DNA from 2 places in the Acinetobacter sp. CY73 genome. Region 1 is predicted to be linked to the other one. Evidence: predicted binding sites of a transcription regulator. Region 1 holds the regulator's gene; the other holds the start of a gene.

Region 1 (10,729 bases):
AAAACGTGCTTTTGAACAGCTTTGTGAACGTCAAGATTTGAAACCTTCACAGGTGGTTCGTCAATTGATTCGTGAATATTTGCAACAACATAATGTTGACTATGCAACTAAAATCAAAAACTCAAATGAATAAACTTATCAATTTATAAGACCTGTAATACGTTACAGGTTTTTTATATTTCAATATAAAAAAACTGCTATAGGTCAATATAGCAGTTTTGATTTAATTTTGAACAATCAAAATTAAGCGAAATCTAATTCTTGTTCAAAACTTTTCAACTCATGACGAGCCATCGCTAGATTCGATTTTTTACGATCAAGTACCAAGTACAAGAATAGTTCTGGGTTACGATCTAATGGACGTAAAAGATGATATTGTTTACCTAAAGTAATTAAAATATCTTCAACATTATCATTTAATTTCAATGCATTAGCTGTTTTTGTTTTCGCGCGAATAACTTCTGTGTTACCTGCTGCAGCTAACTCTAGATCAATTCCCTCACCCTTCGTTGCCAATGCAAGGCCGCTTGAACTGTCAACAAGTGCTGCTGCTACAAAACCGTCGATTGATTGAAGTGCTTCTAAAGTGATTTTAGCCATGTGTCTAACCCCGTGGATACATAAATAATTTGTCCATTTATTTTGCTTTTTATTGCAAAAAAATTTAAACATCCTGTTCATATTATGTTAATAAAAAAATAACTAAATTTCAATAGAATAATATAAAAAAATATTTAATTATCATAAAGTTATAATATTATTATCATATTTAAGGTGAGCTAAATAGAGAGTTTAATAATACATTAAAAATATAAAAAAATTCACGTATATGAGAAAATAGACAAGAATCATTAAAAACGTGATAAAAAAGAATTAACCGAGAATATATTTACCCGCGTAAAATATTCTTATTCTTCACGGAAGATCATTTTATGAGTAGATCATGCAACCCCTAATCCAATCACTCTTAGATACAGACCTGTACAAATTTACAATGTTGCAGGTGGTATTACACAAGTTTCCTCAAACTGACAGTGTCTACCAATTTCGTTGCCGCAATTTAGAAGATACAGCTTATCCTTTGGTCGATATTTTAGACGATCTGAATGAGCAACTTGACTATCTGTGCCAGTTAAAATTTAAAGCGGATGAATTGGAGTATCTCAGAAGTTTACGTTTTATTAAAAGTGACTTTGTTGATTATCTAGAACTATTTCAACTGAAACGTCGCTTTATTAAAGCCAGTATTGATGATCAAGGTCGTTTGGATATCCGCATCGAAGGGCCAATGGTTCAAGCCATGATGTTTGAAATTTTTGTGCTTGCGATCGTCAATGAGCTGTATTTCAGTCGCATCAGTAGTGATGAGGTGATGGCTGAAGGTGAGCGCCGTTTATTGGCAAAAGTTGAGTTGCTGAAAAGATATCAAGCTGAACAGAATCCAAATGATCCACCATTTTTGGTATCAGACTTTGGCACACGTCGTCGTTATAGTTTTGCTTGGCAAAAACACGTTGTTGAAGAATTTAATAAAGCTGCGCCAGATATTTTCCGTGGGACCAGTAATGTACTGCTCGCTAAAGACTTGGGCATTACACCGATTGGTACAATGGCACACGAATTCCTACAAGCATTCCAAGCCTTAGATGTACGACTACGTGATTTCCAAAAGTCTGCGCTTGAGACATGGGTACAAGAATACCGTGGAGATTTAGGGATAGCTTTAACCGACGTGGTGGGAATGGATGCGTTCTTACGTGACTTCGATTTGTACTTTGCCAAACTATTTGATGGTCTACGTCATGACAGTGGCGACCCGTATGAATGGGGTGACAAAGCTTATGCGCATTACAAGAAATTGAAAATAGACTCTAAAACCAAAATGCTGACCTTTAGTGATGGTTTGAATTTAGAGAAAGCATGGGCACTCCACAATTACTTCAAAGATCGTTTCCAAGTCAGTTTTGGTATCGGCACTAATTTAACCAATGATATGGGTCAAACAGCACTAAATATTGTCTTGAAGTTGGTGGAATGTAATGGTCAGTCTGTTGCTAAACTTTCAGACAGCCCAGGTAAAACCATGACGGACAATGACACTTTCTTGGCTTATTTGCGTCAGGTGTTTGAAATTCAAGAACCTGCTGCATAATCTTTGAAGTCATCTCTATGCTATATCTGATTTTTTGCTAAATGCATGCAAAAAATCAGAATAATAGTGAAAAAATCTTGTGCTAAGATCGATTCTACTCAGAGCAAAATAATTCAATAATTATGTCTAATTTCCAGTCAAATTCCCCATTTAATTTAGGTTTGCTCATTGAAGCAGAAGAATTGGTTCCTCATTTAGGTCATGAAAAACTACGCATCGTCGATTTAACTCGGGCATCGGTCTATGAGCAACTACATATTCCGCATGCGATTCATGTATTACCTAAGCAATTGGTTCGGCAGGAAGAATTGGCTTCAGGATTATTGCCAGATGAAGCGGGTTTGAAAGCGCTGGTGGAGTATTTAAATATTTCACCTGATCATCATGTGGTGGCTTATGACGATGAAGGCGGAGCATGGGCAGGGCGCTTGATTTGGAATTTGCATTGTATCGGATTTCATAATACCAGTTTGCTCAACGGTGGCATCCACGCATGGCTGGGTGAGAATTTGCCGACTTCATCAGATGAAGAAACATTTGAAAGAGTGGCATCATTATTTCCAATTCACATCCAAAATATTGAACCACCACGTATAGAATATAGTGAACTGCTCAGTAAAGTGAATCAGAGTGATGTGCAAATTTGGGACTGTAGAACGGCTGAAGAGTATACAGGGCAACGCTTAGCAGCACGCAGAGGAGGACATATTCCCTCTGCACGACATTTTGAATGGAGTACTGCCCTAAACCGTCAAAATCATTTAAAATTGCATCCCCTAGAACGCACTCAACAACGTTTAGAACAATTGGGCTTTAAATTCGACCAGCCTGTGGTGGTGTATTGTCAATCGCATCATCGTTCAGGACTTGCATATATTATTGGTCGACTACTCGGTTGGGATATCCAAGCTTATGATGGTGCGTGGAGCGAATGGGGCAACCGCCTCGATAGTCCAATCATTACTGGAGAATCACCTTAGTGAGTCTGACAAATTTAAAGAAAAAAATATTCATTAAAGCGCAAAGCATTGTTCCGCAACAAAAGCTTAGTCGTGTGGTGGGTAAGGTTGCAGCCAGTGAAAATCCGATTTTAAAAAATATTGTGATTCAAGCATTCAAAAAGCAATATGGCATTGATATGTCGATTGCTGCGCAAAGTAATGCACTTAAATTCAAATCATTTAATGAGTTTTTTACCCGTTCGTTAAAAGAAGGCGTGCGCACAGTAGATAATAATCCCAATAGCATCGTATCTCCTGCGGATGGTGCTATTTCTCAATTGGGTAAAATTAATGAAGGCGATATTTTCCAAGCTAAGGGACAGTCATTTTCGGTAGATAAACTGATTGGTGATCCTCAGCTGGCTGCTCCATTTAAAGAGGGTGAGTTCGCGACGGTTTATTTGTCCCCGAAAGACTATCACCGTGTGCATATGCCATTTGCGGGGACATTGACTGAAACTTTGTATATTCCAGGCGAATTGTTCTCTGTGAATCAAACGACTGCTGAGAACATCCCAGGTTTGTTCGCACGTAATGAGCGTATGGTCTGCCTATTTGATACTGAACTGGGACGTATGGCAGTGGTTCTGGTTGGCGCGATGATCGTGGCTGGCATTGAAACGGTGGCGACCGGTAAAGTGAAACCGACAGGTCGTTTAGAGTTAAATCATCATGAGATGAAGCTTGAAAAAGGTGATGAACTCGGGCGTTTTTATTTAGGTTCGACCGCTGTGATTTTATTTGAACAGGATAAAATTAAATGGGATGAAGCATTTAAACCCAATTCAGTGGTCGTGATGGGTGAGGCTTTAGGTCAAACCATCTAAGAATATTAAACTCTGTTGTTTATAATGCGAACAATGCATGTAGAATTGAAAAAAGCGCCGATAGGCGCTTTTTTTAGGTGACGAATCAGTGTTTGAGTTCATCAGGCTTTGTTTAATTTCAATGGTGATCATCATTGCATACGATATAAACGTTCTTTCGGGAACACTGCGATAAAGGTCGAACCTTCATTTTCCTTAGAGATGATATCGATATACGCACCGTGTTGCATGAGGACATGTTTCACAATCGCAAGACCTAAACCTGTGCCACCGGTCGCACGACTACGCGCACTATCGACCCGATAAAAACGTTCAGTCAAACGGGGTAAATGTTTCGGGTCAATCCCGATACCTGTATCTTGAACTGAGAAATAGCCATTTTCACCATCATCATGCCAACCAATGGTGATCGTACCACCTTTAGGGGTGTATTTAATCGCATTGGTGATCAAGTTGCTAAAGGCACTTGCCAGCTCCATCTCTGAACCAATCAGGTCGCAATGACTATCAATATCTAAATTCAATGTATGCCCATAATCAATGTTATAAGCCTGAGCATCATCAAATAAATGATTCATTAGACTAGGCATTTCAATGATTTGATTCTTGGCGATTTGCTTTTCATTCTCTAAACGAGAGAGCAATAACAAATCATTCACCAAGGCATTCATACGTCGAGTCTGTGATTGCATCTGATCAAAGGCACGTTTCCATCTTGGATTGATGTCTTCTTGGTCAGTAAAGGTCTCAATATATCCACTGAGCACGGTCAGTGGTGTACGTAATTCATGAGAAATATTATCGACAAAATCGGAACGCATTTGTTCCAGATTACGCATGCGTGTGATGTCATGTGCCACCAATAAACGGCTTTGTTGACCAAAAAGGGTTAATTTAATTTGAGCATACTTATTATCGTCATGCGCTAATTTAACTTTAATACCATCTGGTGCATGATCGATATTATTAAAATATTCAACAAAATCAGGTTGGCGAATAATTGAGAGGAGATTGCGCCCTCGATCCGTGGGCTGAATACCAAAAAGATATTCTGCTGCTGGGTTCCACCATTCAATTTGTTGAGCATCATCAGTCAAAATAATGGCTTCAGACAAAGCAACCAGTGAGGATTGTGTGCGGTCAATGAGCCCGACCATTTCAGATTGAACGATACGTTCTTGGCGTTGAGCACGATAGACATTGAACAGCAATGCACCCCAAATCCCATTGAGATTCGGTGGTACATCATAGGGACGATTCGCGATCCAATCATTGACCAAAATGAGGGAACGAAGCTGTAAACCAAAAAAGGCAGCGAAGGCAAGCCCAATACAGATCCAAAAATAGCCTATTCCTAAGCCAACAAATCCACCAATAACGATAAAAAACACCAACAAGCGAAGATCTTGTTTAGCGAATGTCCATAAACTACTGTAGCGAAATTTCTGATGATCTTTCGCTAAAGTGGGGACGGGATAGGGTTCGTACATAAAATTTGATTAACCTAGTGAACACTAGCCTATTGCGACATCTGCTCGAGTAGAAAAACGATAACCTGTACCACGAACAGTTTGTACATAACGGTCTGCGCCATAAGGTTCTAAAACCTTACGTAAGCGACGAATGTGAACATCAATGGTACGATCTTCAATATATACGTTGCCACCCCATACTTGGTCAAGTAATTGTGCTCGTGTATAGGCACGTTCAGGATGCGTCATGAAGAAAGCCAACAGACGATATTCTGTTGGACCCATTTCTAAAATGTTCTGATTAAAGCTGACACGTTGGCTGACTGGATCTAAAATGAGCCCATTCGCATCAATGGTCTTTTCACCGCTCAATGCGTTGGCACGACGTAACACTGCTTTAATACGTGAAACCAATTCACGAGTTGAAAACGGTTTGGTCATGTAGTCATCTGCACCAGCATCAAGACCTTGAACTTTATGATCTTCTTCACCACGCGCGGTGAGCATGATCACCGGGATCTCAGAGAGCGATTCATCGCGCTTTAAGCGACGGCACAGATCAACACCGCTCACACCACCGGGAAGCATCCAATCCAGGAGTACTAAGGAAGGGCGTTGATCAACGATCATCTGATGCGCTTGTTTGGCATCTTCAGCTTCTAAACATTGGAAGCCTGCCATATCTAAAGATGTATGGATCATTTCACGAATGGGAAGTTCATCATCGACGATTAAAATGTAGTCATCTTTCACAACGCAATATCCTTAAGTGAACGGTCTGACCGTTAATATTTATGACAGGCTTATTACAAAGATTAATTATGACAGTATCATTGCAAAACAGGTCATCAAGGTCGATTTAGCAATGTTTTGTGACAAAAATATAAAAATACGATCCAAATTGATCATATATATGTCATAAATATTACATTTTTAAAGCAATGAGTTAAAAATATATCTATGAATTTATTATGGTTAATTGACACGCTTTTATTTTTTAATGAGAGAGTTCTTGAATTAAAGCAGTGAAAACAACCCGACATGCTTTAACGACCTCTTCACGTGGTGACTTAAATCCACTCATGACCCAACGCACAGCAATTTGGGTGACATAACCATTTAACCCTGTTGCGATGAGTGAGATCTCTTTTTCGTTTAAGCTGATATGCGGCATCATCAAGGTCACAAATGCATGAATCATGCGATCAAAGCGCGCCATCGTCTCTTGAATGGTGGCATGATTATGTAGTTCTTGAACCAACATGGCATCGATATAAATGATGCGAGCCGTGCGTGGATCATCTTCTAGCATGGCAAAAAAACCATTTAAACCCGCGTCAATCATACGTATAGGGTCAGGTGAACCTTGCATGACGGATTGCATTAAGGTTTGCTGCATTTTCTCAATGAGTTGTAAGAAAATCGTTTGAAAGAGGTTTTCACTTTTCTTAAAGGATTCGTAAAAATAACGTTCTGTGAGTTTGGCTTCGTTGCAAATATCTTTTACAGTGACTGAAAAAAATCCATGTGTCCCATACGCTTCAATACCTGCTTCGATGAGTTTTTCACGTCGAGCTTGCTTACGTTCAGTCAGTGACATGCCCTTAAATTGACGTTCTTTCACCACTTTTTTTTCTGGGATTGATTCTGCTGTCGCAGACTTTTCTGAATATTCAGTCATAAAAATAATGATCTAGTAGAGTCGTAGTTTTAGGCATCTTAACAATTAATATTCGCTAAGCCTATGTGGTCAATATGCACATTTTATCAATATAAATGACCTTGAGTGATATTGACAATATTTATTGTCAAATTTATAGTGATTTTTGAGCGGCACACGAACATGAAGTTGTGCAGAAAAATGAATAAGGAAACACAATGAAAAATTTTAAAAATAAAGTGGCTGCGATTACAGGTGCGGGTTCGGGTATGGGACAGCAACTGGCAATTTTACTGGCAAAGGCTGGATGTCATCTTTCAATCAGTGATGTCAATGAAAAAGGCTTGGCTGAAACCGTTGAATTGGTTAAGCCGTATAATGTCCGTGTGACCTCTAAAAAAGTAAATGTCGCAAACCGTGAAGAAGTCAAAGCTTGGGCTGAGGATACTGTGCAAAATCATGGCTCAGTGAACATGATCTTTAACAATGCTGGTGTGGCATTGGGTTCGACTGTCGAAGGTGCGAGCTATGAAGACTATGAATGGATCATGGGGATTAACTACTGGGGCGTTGTGTACGGCACCAAAGAATTCCTTCCCTACCTGAAAAAAACAGGTGAGGGTCATATCATCAATACGTCTAGTCTTTTCGGTTTAACTTCACAGCCAACCCAGTCTGCGTATAACTCCTCTAAGTTTGCAGTGCGTGGTTTCACCGAGTCATTACGCCAAGAACTCGATATTGAAAACTGTGGTGTGAGTGCGCTGTGTGTTCACCCAGGCGGTATCCGTACCAATATTGCCAATGATGCACGTATGAATGACAGCCTCAAATCTTTAGGCATGAATCCGGATAAATCAGCGAAAGCATTTAATAAATTATTGCGTATGCCTGCTGAAGATGCTTCACAACAAATTTTGGATGCGGTACTGAAAAATAAACGCCGTTTACTGATTGGTAATGATGCGAAAGCGATTGATTTGATGCAACGTGTGTTGCCTACGGGTTACCAAAAAATAACTGCGTTTGCGACCAAGCTGAGCAAGCGTTTAGAGCCAAAATAATCAGTTGTCTTCCCATAAAAAAACCGCTTTAGCGCGGTTTTTTTTATATGAGATGACGTACTAGATGAATTCAAGCGTTGAATATTTTCTGCATTTATTGGCTTAATTTATTCTTGCATTGAGAACGTGTTTTTCTAAAAGATCGCCAGAGTATGAAAATCCTAGATCAATACCTCAACGGTTCTCTTCTTCCACACAAACTGATAATACAGCCCTTGCATGATGCATAAGCAAACAAAGGCGAGGGCATAACCATACCAAATGCCTTCCAAGCCCCACCAAGAGCTAAATACATAAGCAGCAGGCAGTTCGATTGCTAAAATAGCGATAATGTTAATGATCATGGGCATGGTCACTGTACCGCTTGCACGCATGATCGAAGCAAAAATGGCACTTGCACCAAAGAATAAAATTGACCATAACACGATAAACAGAAGTTGTTGCCCTAAGACAACAACTGCGGGGTCGGTAATGAAAAGAGCCATCAAATATTTTGAGAACAGATAAGCTAAAGTGACTAAGCTCCCTGTGATCACGATATTCATACCTAGAGAAATACGAGTTACTTTTGCTAAGGAATCTGCTTTACCTGCACCAATGGCTTGGGCTGCAAAAATCGAAGCAGCAATCGCAATAGAGAGTGCAGGGAACTGAATATAGTTCAGTACCTGATTGACTGCTCCATAAGCAGCAGTGGCCTCTGAACCATAACGATTGACGAGACCCACGATAACTAAACCCGCCACCGAGGTAGTGATCATTTGAACACCTGTCGGTACACCTAGCTTGAGGATTTTGCCACTCATCTCAGGATCATATTTAATATATTTGCACATCGCGCCATCGATTTTGAGTGGGTGGTCTTTCTTCTTTAAATAAAAATATAGAAAAATGAGTACTGCCGAATATCCGATGGTTGTGGCAATTGCAGGTCCAATGATGCCTAAACTTGGAAATCCAAAATGACCTGCAATCAATACAGGAGTAATAAAAAGCCCCAGTAAACTGGTCATTCCAAGCGCAATTAAAGGGGTAATACTGTCACCCACACCTCGAAGGATTGAGGTGTAAATAATATAGATAAACAGTAATGGACTTCCTGCGAGCATCCATTGGACGTAAGGCAGAGATAAATGCATTACTGAAGGATCAGTACCCAGAGCTATCAAAAGAGGTCGTGCTGAAAGAACCCCCAAGAATGCAATGACCGTTCCACCAATCGCAGTCATAAACAGGGTAGAGCCGACCACTTGGCGGACTTTTTCAACGTTTTGTGCCCCCCAAGCCTGACCGACCAGTACTGTTGAACCTGCGGAGAGACCGATCACAAATGCCATCAGGCAAAACAAAATCGGGAAAAATACAGACACAGCGGCAATGGCATCGACACCCATCATTTGACCGACAAATACGGTGTTAATGGTGCCAGATAAATTCTGTAAAATATTGGTCGCAATTAGCGGTAGCAAAAAGACCAAAAAAACACGCCAAAAATTCGGGTCGTCAATTGGACTGAGACGTGCACTCATCTTATTTTATTATCCATCATTTTTATTCAACATTACTGATTGCACAATAGCATAGCTACAGTGAAATCCACCTGATATTTAAAAACAATCAGGCGAATTGCTACAGGAAAATAAAACTACACTGCTGAAAGAATTTGACCTGCTTGAATAAGCGTTTCATCTTTTTTGGCAAAGCAAAGTCGAATCATATGTAAGTCTTGAGGCGCTTGTTGGTAAAATACCGAGACAGGAATCGCGACAATTTTATGTTGTTCAGCCAAATACTGGCACATCTCTACATCATTTAAATCTGGGCGAATGGCGCTGTAGTCCAGATTTTGAAAATATGTGCCTTGTGATGGTTGAAATTTGAATCGTGATGAGGTGATTTGTGAATTAAACAGATCACGTTTGGCTTGATAGAAGGCTGAAAGCTCTTGGATATGTTCAGGATAGTCCTGCATAAAATTTGACAAAGCCCACTGAATAGGCGTGACACCACAAAAATTGGCAAATTGATAAATCTGTCGAAATACCGTTGTTAAAGCGGGTGCTGCAATACAATACCCCGTTTTCCAACCTGTGACGTGAAAGGTCTTGCCAAAAGAACCAATCACGAAACTACGTTCTCTCAGCTCTGGAAATGACAGCGCTGAATAATGTTGTTGTCCATCGAAAATCAAATGTTCATAGACTTCATCTGAGAGCACGATAATATTTTTATCACGGATCAATTCAATTAAATTGAGCCAATCTGACTTTGTCCAAATGGCACCCGTTGGATTGTGTGGTGTGTTCACAATCACCATACGAGTCCGATCAGTAATGCTGTCTTTGATTTGATTCCAATCCACGCTGAAATCCGGTGCTTGCAATGGAATGTGTACGGGCTTGGCACCAACCAATTTTACGCTTGGTGCATAGCTGTCATAACTGGGATCAAAAATAATCACTTCATCGCTAGCTTGTACCACGGCTTGAATGGCTGAAAAGATCCCAATGGTTGCCCCTGGGGTGATGGTGATTTCGGTGATAGGATCGAATT
Region 2 (10,729 bases), on a different contig from region 1:
GTTAAAAAAAGAATCGTTTATTTATGCTGGATTTACCTTTTAATCATACTGTTAGCATTGTCATCATTACGGTGATCATTTCCCTCATTGCATTTTCAAATCAAAATGTAATGAATCGTTTAATTTTTTGGCCACCTGCCATGCAGAAAGGTCAGTATGATCGCTTTATTACCCATGGTTTTATCCATGCTGACGGTACACATTTACTGTTCAATATGATCACCTTGTTTTTCTTTGGTAGCGTAATTGAGAGTTTTTATCGTCAATATTTCTATGATCTAGGCTTTGTACTGTTTTATTTGGGCGGTTTAATCGTTGCAATTATCCCCAGTTATTTAAAACACAAAAATGATCATCGTTGGGCAAGCCTGGGGGCATCAGGTGCAGTTTCTGCTGTACTTTTTGCTTATATTTTATTTGAACCTTGGAAACTGATTTTCGTTTTCTTCATTCCTGTTCCCGCGATTATTTTTGCTGTTCTTTACATTGCTTATAGCATCTGGTCTGGCAAAAAAGGCAATTCAAATGTGAACCACAGTGCGCATTTATGGGGTGCGGCTTACGGCGTGATGATGACCATCATCATTGAACCACGATTGATTGCACATTTTTTCAATAAACTCACTCAATTGCCTTTCTAAAGAATTCTATAAAATAATGGCTTTTAAATTAGACTTGTCGATCAAATCTTGAAAATAAAGGTTGGTCACACTCATTTAGCTTTAACAATAAAAGGACGGTTATCGTCCTTTTTTTATTTTGCTCTTTCACTTTTCTCTTTAAATTGAGTTTTCTTATACTGTGGATTCATCATTTTGGCTCTCATAGATTGAACCATCATCAGGCTTGCTAAAAATATCGATGAACCAATTATACAATCCACACAATATTGGTAGTTAATGCCACCAACAAATCAAATTTGGCATAGATAATGTTTACATCTGTATATAAATGATGAATCATCACGAGAGTTTTTGCATGTCTGAAGCATTAGAAGGGATTCAATTCCCGATCAATTCTACCAATAATAAACCAAGCACCTCGAAAACCGGGCAAGCCATTCTATCTGAAGCATTGTCTACTGTTGACCATAAAACATCACAACAAGTGCTATCTGAAAAAAACTGGCGCAAAAAATACCCGATTTATTTTAAAGCTTTGGTCGAAAATGGAATTCGGAATCAAGAAAATCCGATTCAAATTGCTCAAGCAGGTTTAAATAAAGCCCATCACAGCTTTGAATTTTATCGTGATGGTCAAAAATGTAACTTAAACGAGATGTTGAACCTAGAGGCTCAACCTCTCTATTCCATTAAGTTACACGGTGAAAGTAACGCGAAACCTGAATGGTATGTGCCCTATCATGGGCAACATCTAAAAGGACAAGCCCTGTTAGATCAAATTCAAACATGGGAAGATACTGGCATTATGGAAAGTAGCCATGCTGAAGCACTCAGAACGGTACATGCACATCCTGAATGGTTTGATCTATCTGACCGTACCATGGTGCTGTTTGGTGCTGCCTCTGAAGCGGGTCCTTTGACATGGTTAGCGCAATGGAAAGCCAATATTATTGCCCTAGATCTGCCTAATCCACGTATTTGGGACAAGATCTTATCCACGATCAAAAAAGGCAATGCGACGCTGATTGCTCCGTGCATAGAGCAGCTTGATCCAAATGCATCGATTGAGACTTTAAAAGAAAAGCTGGGTGCTAATTTACTGACTCAAACACCTGAAATTGCACAATGGCTAAGTAAAAAAGAACAGGCTTTAGATCTGGCTGCAATTGCCTACCTCGATGGTGAAAAGCATGTTCGCGTATCGATGGCAATGGACAGTATCATGCAATATATCAGTGAAAAAAAGCCAGATACCAGTCTAATGTATATGTGTACGCCAACCGATGTGTATGCAGTCCCTGCTGAAGTGATCAATGGATCTGCTGCCAAATTCAAGTCACGCTCTCAACCTGAAAAACTCATCAGTAAAGGGATTGAAGCACTGAGTCTTAAATATTTCTTTAAGCAAAATTCACATGATCTGATTTCATCGGAGCAAGGCCAAGCCTATGGGATCGCAGATTGCTTAGTGGTGGAGCAAGGACCTAACTATGCCCTTGCTAAACGTATTCAACAGTGGCGTGCAACTTTGGCTCGCCATCAAGGTCAACGTGTGAGTATCAATATTGCACCATCAACCACCACACATTCAGTGATCAAAAATCCGTTGCTTAAAGCTGCGTTTAATGGCGCAGGGATTTTTGATGTAGAAGCGTTTGATCCATCTACAACCAATGCCATTATGGCGGCGCTATGGGTACATGATTTGCGTAATCCAAAGTCAATTGCCAATCCTGAGCGTAAAATGAATCATCCATTGGAACTCATGATGGAAGGCGCTAATCACGGTGGTTTATGGCGTGTGGCATATTTAGCACGTACTGCACTTCCTTTTGCAGCGTTATATGGCTTTGCTGAAGAAAAGCTGCCTAAGGGTTTAATGAAAAGGTTTAAGAAATAACGGATATTTCATGATTCGTTTAGAAAAAATAATCGATAAAAATCACCCAATAAAAAAGCTGCCCTGAGGCAGCTTTTTTTAATCAATCTAACTTAGAAGACTTTTAACAATAACCAGAATAAACCACCTGATAAACAGATCGTTGCAGGTAAAGTAAAGATCCAAGCTGACAGAATGGTACGAACCATTTGGAAATTCAAACCAGATTTATTGGCAACCATGGTACCTGCGACAGCAGAATTCAGTACGTGAGTGGTTGATACTGGCATACCGAAACCATCAGCAGCAGCAATGGTAGACATTGCCACTAGCTCAGCAGACATACCTTGACCATAAGTCATATGTTGCTTACCAATACGCTCACCTACAGTTACAACGATACGTTTCCAACCCACCATTGTTCCAAGACCCAATGCCAGTGCCACCGCGACTTTTACCCAGTTAGGAATGTATTGTAGGAATGAATCCATGTTGTCACGATAATCATCTACAGTTTTAACTTGAGCTTCATTCATTGCTGGTAGCGCTTCAGCTTTATCCAAACGTTTGAAAGTAGTTGCGCTCAAATACATGTCATTACGTAAAGAGGATACTTCTGCTTCAGGCACATCTTTTAATGAACCATAAGCACCTACACGGTCACCTAAGTGATCGGTCATACTTGCCAATGCAGGTACAACTTCAGGCGTTAATTCTTTGGTTTGGATGTACGTTGTTAATACATCACGTGCTTTTTCATCCGGAATATCAGCATGATCTGCATAGATGACTTGCGCAGTTTGAGCAGACAATTGTTCAAATGATTGGATGTGCTGCTGATCTAAATTCTTGTTTAAAGAATAAGCCAACGGTACACAACCGATCAGGATGAGCATGATCAAGCCCATGCCTTTTTGACCATCGTTTGAACCGTGTGCAAAACTTACACCCGTACACGTAAAGATCAATAGTGCACGAATCAACGGTGGTGGTGGCTTATTACCTTCAGGTGGTTGGAATAATTCCACTTGTTTTTTGAAGATTTTTTTAACCAGCAAGAACAACACAGCTGCAAATGCAAAGCCGATTAATGGTGAGAATAAAAGTGCTTTACCCACTTTCATTACTTGTTCCATGTCTACGCCTGATGCACCACTGCTCGCGTTTAGAATGTAGTTCATGATCCCTACACCTAAAATCGAACCAATCAATGTATGCGAGCTAGATGCAGGAATACCAAAGTACCACGTTCCTAAATTCCAAGTAATTGCCGCAATCAACATGGCAAAAACCATGGCAAAACCCGCTCCAGAACCGACATTCATAATCAGTTCTACAGGGAGTAAAGCAATAATACCGTACGCCACTGCACCGCTTGCGACCATTACGCCCAAGAAGTTACAGAAACCACACCACATCACCGCAACAGGTGCAGATAAGGCATTGGTATAGATGACGGTTGCAACTGCATTGGCTGTGTCATGAAAACCATTTACAAACTCAAAACCCAATGCAATGAATAATGCTGTTGAAAGCAAAATCACAGAGTAAAGGCTTAATGCAGGTACATGAGATAAATCAGCCACCAATTGGAAGCCAATATAAATGAGAGTGGAAATAATCAGTGTTAAGAACACCGGCATAAAAAACTTCGGTGTCGGCACATGAACATTGGTCGACGAGACTTGCGCCGATTGTTGTGCTGAATCTGAAACTGGAGATTGATTAGAATTCATGCAAGCAAGTAAAGAGGATAAGAATATCCCCTTATTGTTCAATTTAATTATTACAATTATATGACAAAAACGTGTCATATAAAGCATCTAAATGACACTTTATGGATATAGAAATAAGATTTCCTTAGATTTTGTTTAACATAAATATATTGATTTCAATTACTTAACCAAACACACCTTTTATTTAACAGAGAATAAAGCTGACCCAAGATAATGAAATAAATATGTAATATTTTTCATTAAATTTTCAATTTCTGATCAGAGCACTATTCTGCAAGCTAAATATGACAAAGATATGAACAAAAACAAAAATTTAAATTAAATTTATTGATTTCACATAAAGCGTTTAATTTTCATACGCTTTCATGGCTTTACAAGCCAATGACGATGGAATTATCAAAAAATGTACTTTAGATCTGCTAAAATATCGCACCTAATTAAGTCCAACATAGTGAGCGTCATTGATGTCTACCCTCGCCACCTTAAAAGAGCTTCTATCCCAACGCATTCTGATTATAGACGGCGCGATGGGAACTATGATCCAACGCCATAAATTAGAAGAAGCTGATTACCGTGGTGAGCGTTTTGCAGACTGGGCATCCGACTTAAAAGGCAACAATGACCTTTTGGTGTTAACGCAGCCACATATTATTCAGGGCATCCACGAAGCTTATTTAGAAGCAGGCGCGGATATCATTGAAACCAACAGCTTTAACGGCACGCGCGTTTCAATGTCAGATTACCACATGGAAGATTTAGTCCCTGAAATCAACCGTGAAGCTGCACGTATTGCCAAAGAAGCATGTAAAAAATATTCAACACCTGAAAAACCACGTTTTGTCGCAGGTGTCCTTGGACCTACATCACGTACCTGTTCTATTTCACCTCAAGTGAATGACCCTGCGTTTCGTAACATCACCTTTGATGCTTTAAAAGTTGATTATATCGAAGCGACTAAAGCGTTGATTGAAGGTGGTGCAGACATCATCCTTATTGAAACGGTATTTGATACTTTGAATGCCAAAGCTGCAATCTTTGCAGTAAAAGAAGTGTTTAAAGAACAAGGCTATGAATTACCCATCATGATCTCTGGTACGATTACTGACGCATCAGGTCGTACATTAACCGGTCAAACAGCCGAAGCATTTTGGAATTCAGTGCGTCACGCAGAGCCGATTTCAATCGGTTTTAACTGTGCCTTAGGTGCAGATGCGATGCGCCCTCACGTGAAAACTGTGTCTGATATTGCAGATACTTTTGTTTCAGCCCATCCAAATGCAGGCTTACCAAATGCCTTCGGTGGTTATGATGAAACGCCTGCGGAAACGGCTGCATTTATCAAAGAATTTGCTGAAAGTGGTCTGATCAACATCACGGGTGGATGCTGTGGTACGACGCCTGACCATATTCGTGCCATCTACAATGCAGTAAAAGATATTAAGCCACGTCAAGTGCCTGAAACTAAACCTGCTTGTCGTTTAAGTGGTTTAGAGCCGTTTAACATTACAGCGGACTCATTATTTGTAAACGTCGGTGAACGTACTAACGTCACAGGTTCTAAAAAATTCCTTCGTTTGATCCGTGAAGAAAACTTTGCCGAAGCACTGGATGTGGCATTGCAACAGGTGGTTGCAGGTGCACAGGTGATCGACATTAACATGGATGAAGGGATGCTCGATTCAGAAGGTGCGATGGTGCATTTCCTGAACTTGGTGGCGTCTGAACCTGAAATTTCACGTGTGCCCATCATGATTGACTCATCAAAATGGGAAATCATTGAAGCAGGTTTAAAATGCGTACAAGGTAAAGCGATTGTTAACTCGATTTCGTTAAAAGAAGGCTATGACGAGTTTGTAGAACGTGCTCGTTTATGCCGTCAGTATGGCGCTGCTGTCATCGTAATGGCATTTGATGAAGATGGTCAAGCGGATACGGCTACACGCAAAAAAGAAATCTGTAAACGCTCATATGATGTTTTAGTGAATGATGTTGGCTTCCCTGCTGAAGACATTATCTTTGACCCGAACGTATTTGCGATTGCAACCGGGATCGAAGAACATAACAACTACGCAGTTGATTTTATTGAAGCAACGGGTTGGATTAAACAAAACCTACCACATGCGATGATTTCTGGTGGTGTGTCTAACGTATCGTTCTCATTCCGTGGTAATGAGCCTGTACGTGAAGCGATTCACTCAGTGTTCTTGTACCATGCCATCAAACAAGGTATGACGATGGGGATTGTAAACGCAGGTCAAATGGCGATTTATGATGACATCGATAAAGAGCTTAAAGCTGCAGTTGAAGATGTGGTTCTGAACCGAAACCAAGGCGACTCCTCATCAGAAGCAGGGGCACAAGCAGCAACTGAAAAACTCCTTGAAGTTGCCGAGCAATATCGTGGTCAGGGCGCAGCACAAAAGAAAGTTGAAGATTTAGAATGGCGTAAACTGCCTGTTGAAAAACGTCTTGAACATGCATTGGTCAAAGGGATCACGGCATTTATTGATGAAGATACTGAAGAAGCACGCTTAAAATCCACTCGCCCGCTTGATGTGATCGAAGGACCACTGATGGATGGTATGAACGTGGTGGGCGACTTGTTTGGTTCGGGCAAAATGTTCTTACCACAAGTGGTCAAATCTGCACGTGTGATGAAACAAGCTGTGGCTTGGTTAAACCCGTACATCGAAGCTGAAAAAACTGCGGGTCAGTCTAAAGGTAAAGTGTTAATGGCGACCGTTAAAGGCGACGTACATGATATTGGTAAAAATATCGTAGGCGTGGTTTTAGGTTGTAATGGTTATGACATCGTTGACCTTGGCGTGATGGTATCGTGCGAGAAAATTTTACAAACTGCGATTGATGAGAAAGTAGATATCATTGGTTTATCAGGTCTCATCACCCCATCTTTAGATGAAATGGTATTTGTTGCAAAAGAAATGCAACGCAAAGGCTTTAACATTCCACTGATGATTGGTGGCGCAACCACATCTAAAGCACATACAGCCGTTAAAATTGATCCACAATATTCGAATGATGCAGTGATTTATGTTGCCGATGCTTCTCGTGCGGTGGGTGTTGCAACAACCCTGCTTTCTCCTGAAATGAAGCCTAAGTTTGTTGAAGACACACGTGCCGAATATATTAAAGTCCGTGAACGTATTGCCAATAAACAACCCAAAGCTGCGAAGTTGTCTTATGCAGAATCGATTGAAAATGGTTTAAAAATTGATTTTGCTGCCAACAAACCTGTAAAACCAAACTTTATTGGTAAACAAACGTTAACCAACTACCCGCTAGAAACATTGGTTGAGTACTTTGACTGGACACCGTTCTTTATCTCTTGGAGCTTGGCAGGTAAATTCCCTGCAATCCTTACGGATAAGGTTGTCGGTGAAGCTGCAACTGATTTATACAATCAAGCGCAAGCCATGTTAAAGGACATTATTGATAACAAACGTTTTGATGCGCGTGCGGTATTTGGAATCTATCCTGCCAATCGTTCTGCAGCGGATTCGGTTGAAGTCTATGATGAAGCAAGTTCTCAAGTGACGCATACCTTCCATCATATCCGTCAACAATCAGATAAAGTGACAGGTAAACCAAACCTCTCTTTGGCAGACTTTGTTGCGAAGAAAGATGAAGCTGAAGATTATTTAGGTGGTTTTACGGTGTCGATCTTTGGTGCGGAAGAAATGGCACATGAGTACAAAGCCAAAGGCGATGATTACTCTGCGATTTTGGCACAATCTTTAGGTGACCGTTTTGCCGAAGCATTTGCGGAGCATTTACATGAGCGTATCCGTAAAGAGTTCTGGGGCAACCAAGCATCCGAATCTTTAAGCAATGAAGAATTAATTAAAGAGAAGTATGTGGGGATTCGTCCTGCACCGGGCTACCCTGCATGCCCTGAGCATTCTGAAAAAGCGACTTTGTTTAGTTGGTTAGATTCGACCAATGCCATTGGTACACAATTGACTTCAAGTTTTGCAATGTGGCCACCATCAAGTGTAAGTGGTTTCTACTACGCCAACCCTGAAAGCCAATACTTTAACGTGGGTAAAATCGCGCAAGATCAGTTGGAAGATTATGCGAAGCGTAAAGGTTGGACATTGGATGAAGCGAAACGTTGGTTAGCGCCGAATTTGGATGATTCGATTGTTTAATTGATTTTAGAATTCCCCTAGCCCCCTTTGATAAAAGGGGGAACTAAAAATCCCCTCGAGTGAGGGGATGTTTTGTTTTTAATCTCCCCTAACCCCTCTTTTTCAAAGAGGGGGATTTCACGTATCGAATTGATTACGTGACTGCTCCTCCCTTTTTAAAGGGAGGTTGGGAGGGATTAAATTGCTATAAATAAGACAAGTATTTAAGATAATTAAGTAAATAAAAGTTAAAGATGAACAAATGGCAATAGTAAAAGCTTTAGACCTTGGAAGTTTAGAAAGTATTTGTAAAATTTTAGGAGATACTTCTAATGGACTTTCAGGTGCAGAAATAACTAAATATTTATCTGAATGTAATATTAAAGACCCTGAATTAAATTCCACAAAATGGAAGCGCTTATATGATGCGCTCTACACAAAACAGACCCTAGATCATTGTTCAAATAATATTCTATCTTTTATTAAGTACGTAATGCGTCCTTCTAGACATATTCATAAAAAAGAATGGTTTGCACAAATACGAACTGAGTTAAATTTTGTTTTATCATTTGAAGGTTTTGAGTTAACTGAAAGTGGAGAAATCAAGCTAGCTGGAAAAGTTAAAACTTTTTCCGAAGCAGAAGAACGTGCCCAAAATTTAAAGAAAATACTTTTAGATAGAAGGATTCATCCTGATGTACTCGCTTTCTGTAAAGCAGAATTAGTTGTGGACAACTACTTTCATGCTGTATTTGAAGCTACAAAAAGTATTGCTGAAAAAATTAGGATAAAAACAAATCTAACCTGTGATGGCTCTGAATTAGTAGATCAAGCTTTTTCATATAAAAATAAAGTTCCGTATTTAGCTCTAAATAGTTTAACGACACCAAGCCATCAAAGTGAACAAAATGGTTTCATGCATTTACTTAAAGGCATATTTGGTACATTCAGAAACACTACAGCCCACGCTCCTAAAATCACATGGAATATAGATGAACAAGATGCCTTAGATATTTTATCAACAGTATCCTTAATTCATAGAAAATTAGATAAAGCCACTGAAGCTAAAAAAATGTATGAAGGACACATATAATCCCTCCTAACCTCTCTTTAAAAAGGGGGGAAACTCCACGAATCCACAACCGCAATTAAATTCGTACAAAGTCCCTCTTTTCCAAAGAGGGATTTAGGGAGATTCCTGAAAACAATACTGATAAATCACATCAACCACATTATCAATCCGCCCCATCACCTGCCCATTATCGAACCTTAATACTTTTAACCCAAGCTGAGCCAAAGCATCATCCCGAATTCGATCTGCTTCTAATCCTTCATCTGTAAAGTGCTGACTACCATCACACTCAATCACTAAATTCGCAGCAGGACAATAAAAATCCACGATGTAATTAAGTAATGGTTTTTGACGATAAAACTGTAAACCTAAAATTTGCTTATTACGAAGTCGTTACCACATCAAATTCTCAGCATCGGTCATGTTATTGCGTAAATCACGTGAAGGTTGTTTTTAAGTTTCTGTTATAGGGTTTGATTATTTCCACTGAACGATTCAATACTACCTTTCATTAAGCATTTAATCATCAGACGTACAATGCATAAGAATACTAAACGTAATTGATCTGAGCTTTTGCATTTCTCTATTCTTCTGTATATTTAGAAAGCTTGACCACTGAGAAAAGAATACAATTTTTTTGGAATCCAATGATTCCTACAGCCAACATCTACCATAATAAAAATACATTATCTTAAGAGTAATATATGAAATATACACTTTCCATTTGTTTTATGTTTTTAATTTCTAGTCAAGTATTTGCAGAATGCTCATCCTCAAATGTTAATAATGACATCCAATGTTATGAAAATGAATTAAAGCAGGATAAAAGCAAACTAAATCAGACCCATCAAAAATTATCACAGTCCATGGATGTTGAAAGACGTTCAATTCTAGAAAATTCTCAAAAAAATTGGCTTTTATATAAGAACTCACATTGTGATGAATTAGTGGCGCATTTCTCCACTTATACATTAGGTGCAGGGAGTAAATTAATCAATTTGTCATGCAACGCTGAATTGATCAAAGCTCGAATTCAGCAATTGAAAGAATTAGAATAAGATCTTTAAGGATGAATCAAGATGTACAAGAGCAAAAATATAAAATGTTTAATTTTTTAACGAAGTACTTTCGCCTTGAACAGCTCGCAAAAATTCTGACTCTTTTCATTTTCTTATTATGCGCAATAATGATTTGGTTACTTCTAAGGAACCTCGATAATCAACCTGTCGAAATCAAAGACTATAAAACCATCAATGCTTCATCTTTAGAAA

Evidence for each region. Region 1 encodes PhoB, which activates phosphate uptake and scavenging genes when phosphate is short. Its sites were predicted from a motif close to TGTCATNAANCTGTCATAA; they were not measured.
Region 2: a site for PhoB is predicted at 4,286-4,304, ahead of AC5YD2_RS10830 (inorganic phosphate transporter). Genes of this name have one in related genera too.

What each region holds. Positions count from the first base shown of each region.
Region 1 is NZ_JCAKMZ010000007.1:3,522-14,250, reverse strand. It holds gene AC5YD2_RS05330 (ribbon-helix-helix protein) at 1-133, shown strand, start outside; gene AC5YD2_RS05325 (roadblock/LC7 domain-containing protein) at 244-600, opposite strand; gene pncB (nicotinate phosphoribosyltransferase) at 944-2,152, shown strand; gene AC5YD2_RS05315 (sulfurtransferase) at 2,275-3,132, shown strand; gene asd (archaetidylserine decarboxylase) at 3,132-3,980, shown strand; gene phoR (phosphate regulon sensor histidine kinase PhoR) at 4,112-5,470, opposite strand; gene phoB (phosphate regulon transcriptional regulator PhoB) at 5,495-6,205, opposite strand; gene AC5YD2_RS05295 (TetR/AcrR family transcriptional regulator) at 6,450-7,133, opposite strand; gene AC5YD2_RS05290 (SDR family NAD(P)-dependent oxidoreductase) at 7,331-8,176, shown strand; gene AC5YD2_RS05285 (MATE family efflux transporter) at 8,338-9,705, opposite strand; gene AC5YD2_RS05280 (pyridoxal phosphate-dependent aminotransferase) at 9,822-10,729, opposite strand, start outside.
Region 2 is NZ_JCAKMZ010000021.1:14,601-25,329, reverse strand. It holds gene AC5YD2_RS10840 (rhomboid family intramembrane serine protease) at 24-641, shown strand; gene AC5YD2_RS10835 (hypothetical protein) at 979-2,523, shown strand; gene AC5YD2_RS10830 (inorganic phosphate transporter) at 2,616-4,238, opposite strand; gene metH (methionine synthase) at 4,703-8,407, shown strand; gene AC5YD2_RS10820 (TIGR02391 family protein) at 8,649-9,479, shown strand; partial or broken gene AC5YD2_RS10815 (endonuclease domain-containing protein) at 9,573-9,936, opposite strand; gene AC5YD2_RS10810 (lysozyme inhibitor LprI family protein) at 10,163-10,516, shown strand; gene AC5YD2_RS10805 (hypothetical protein) at 10,645-10,729, shown strand, end outside.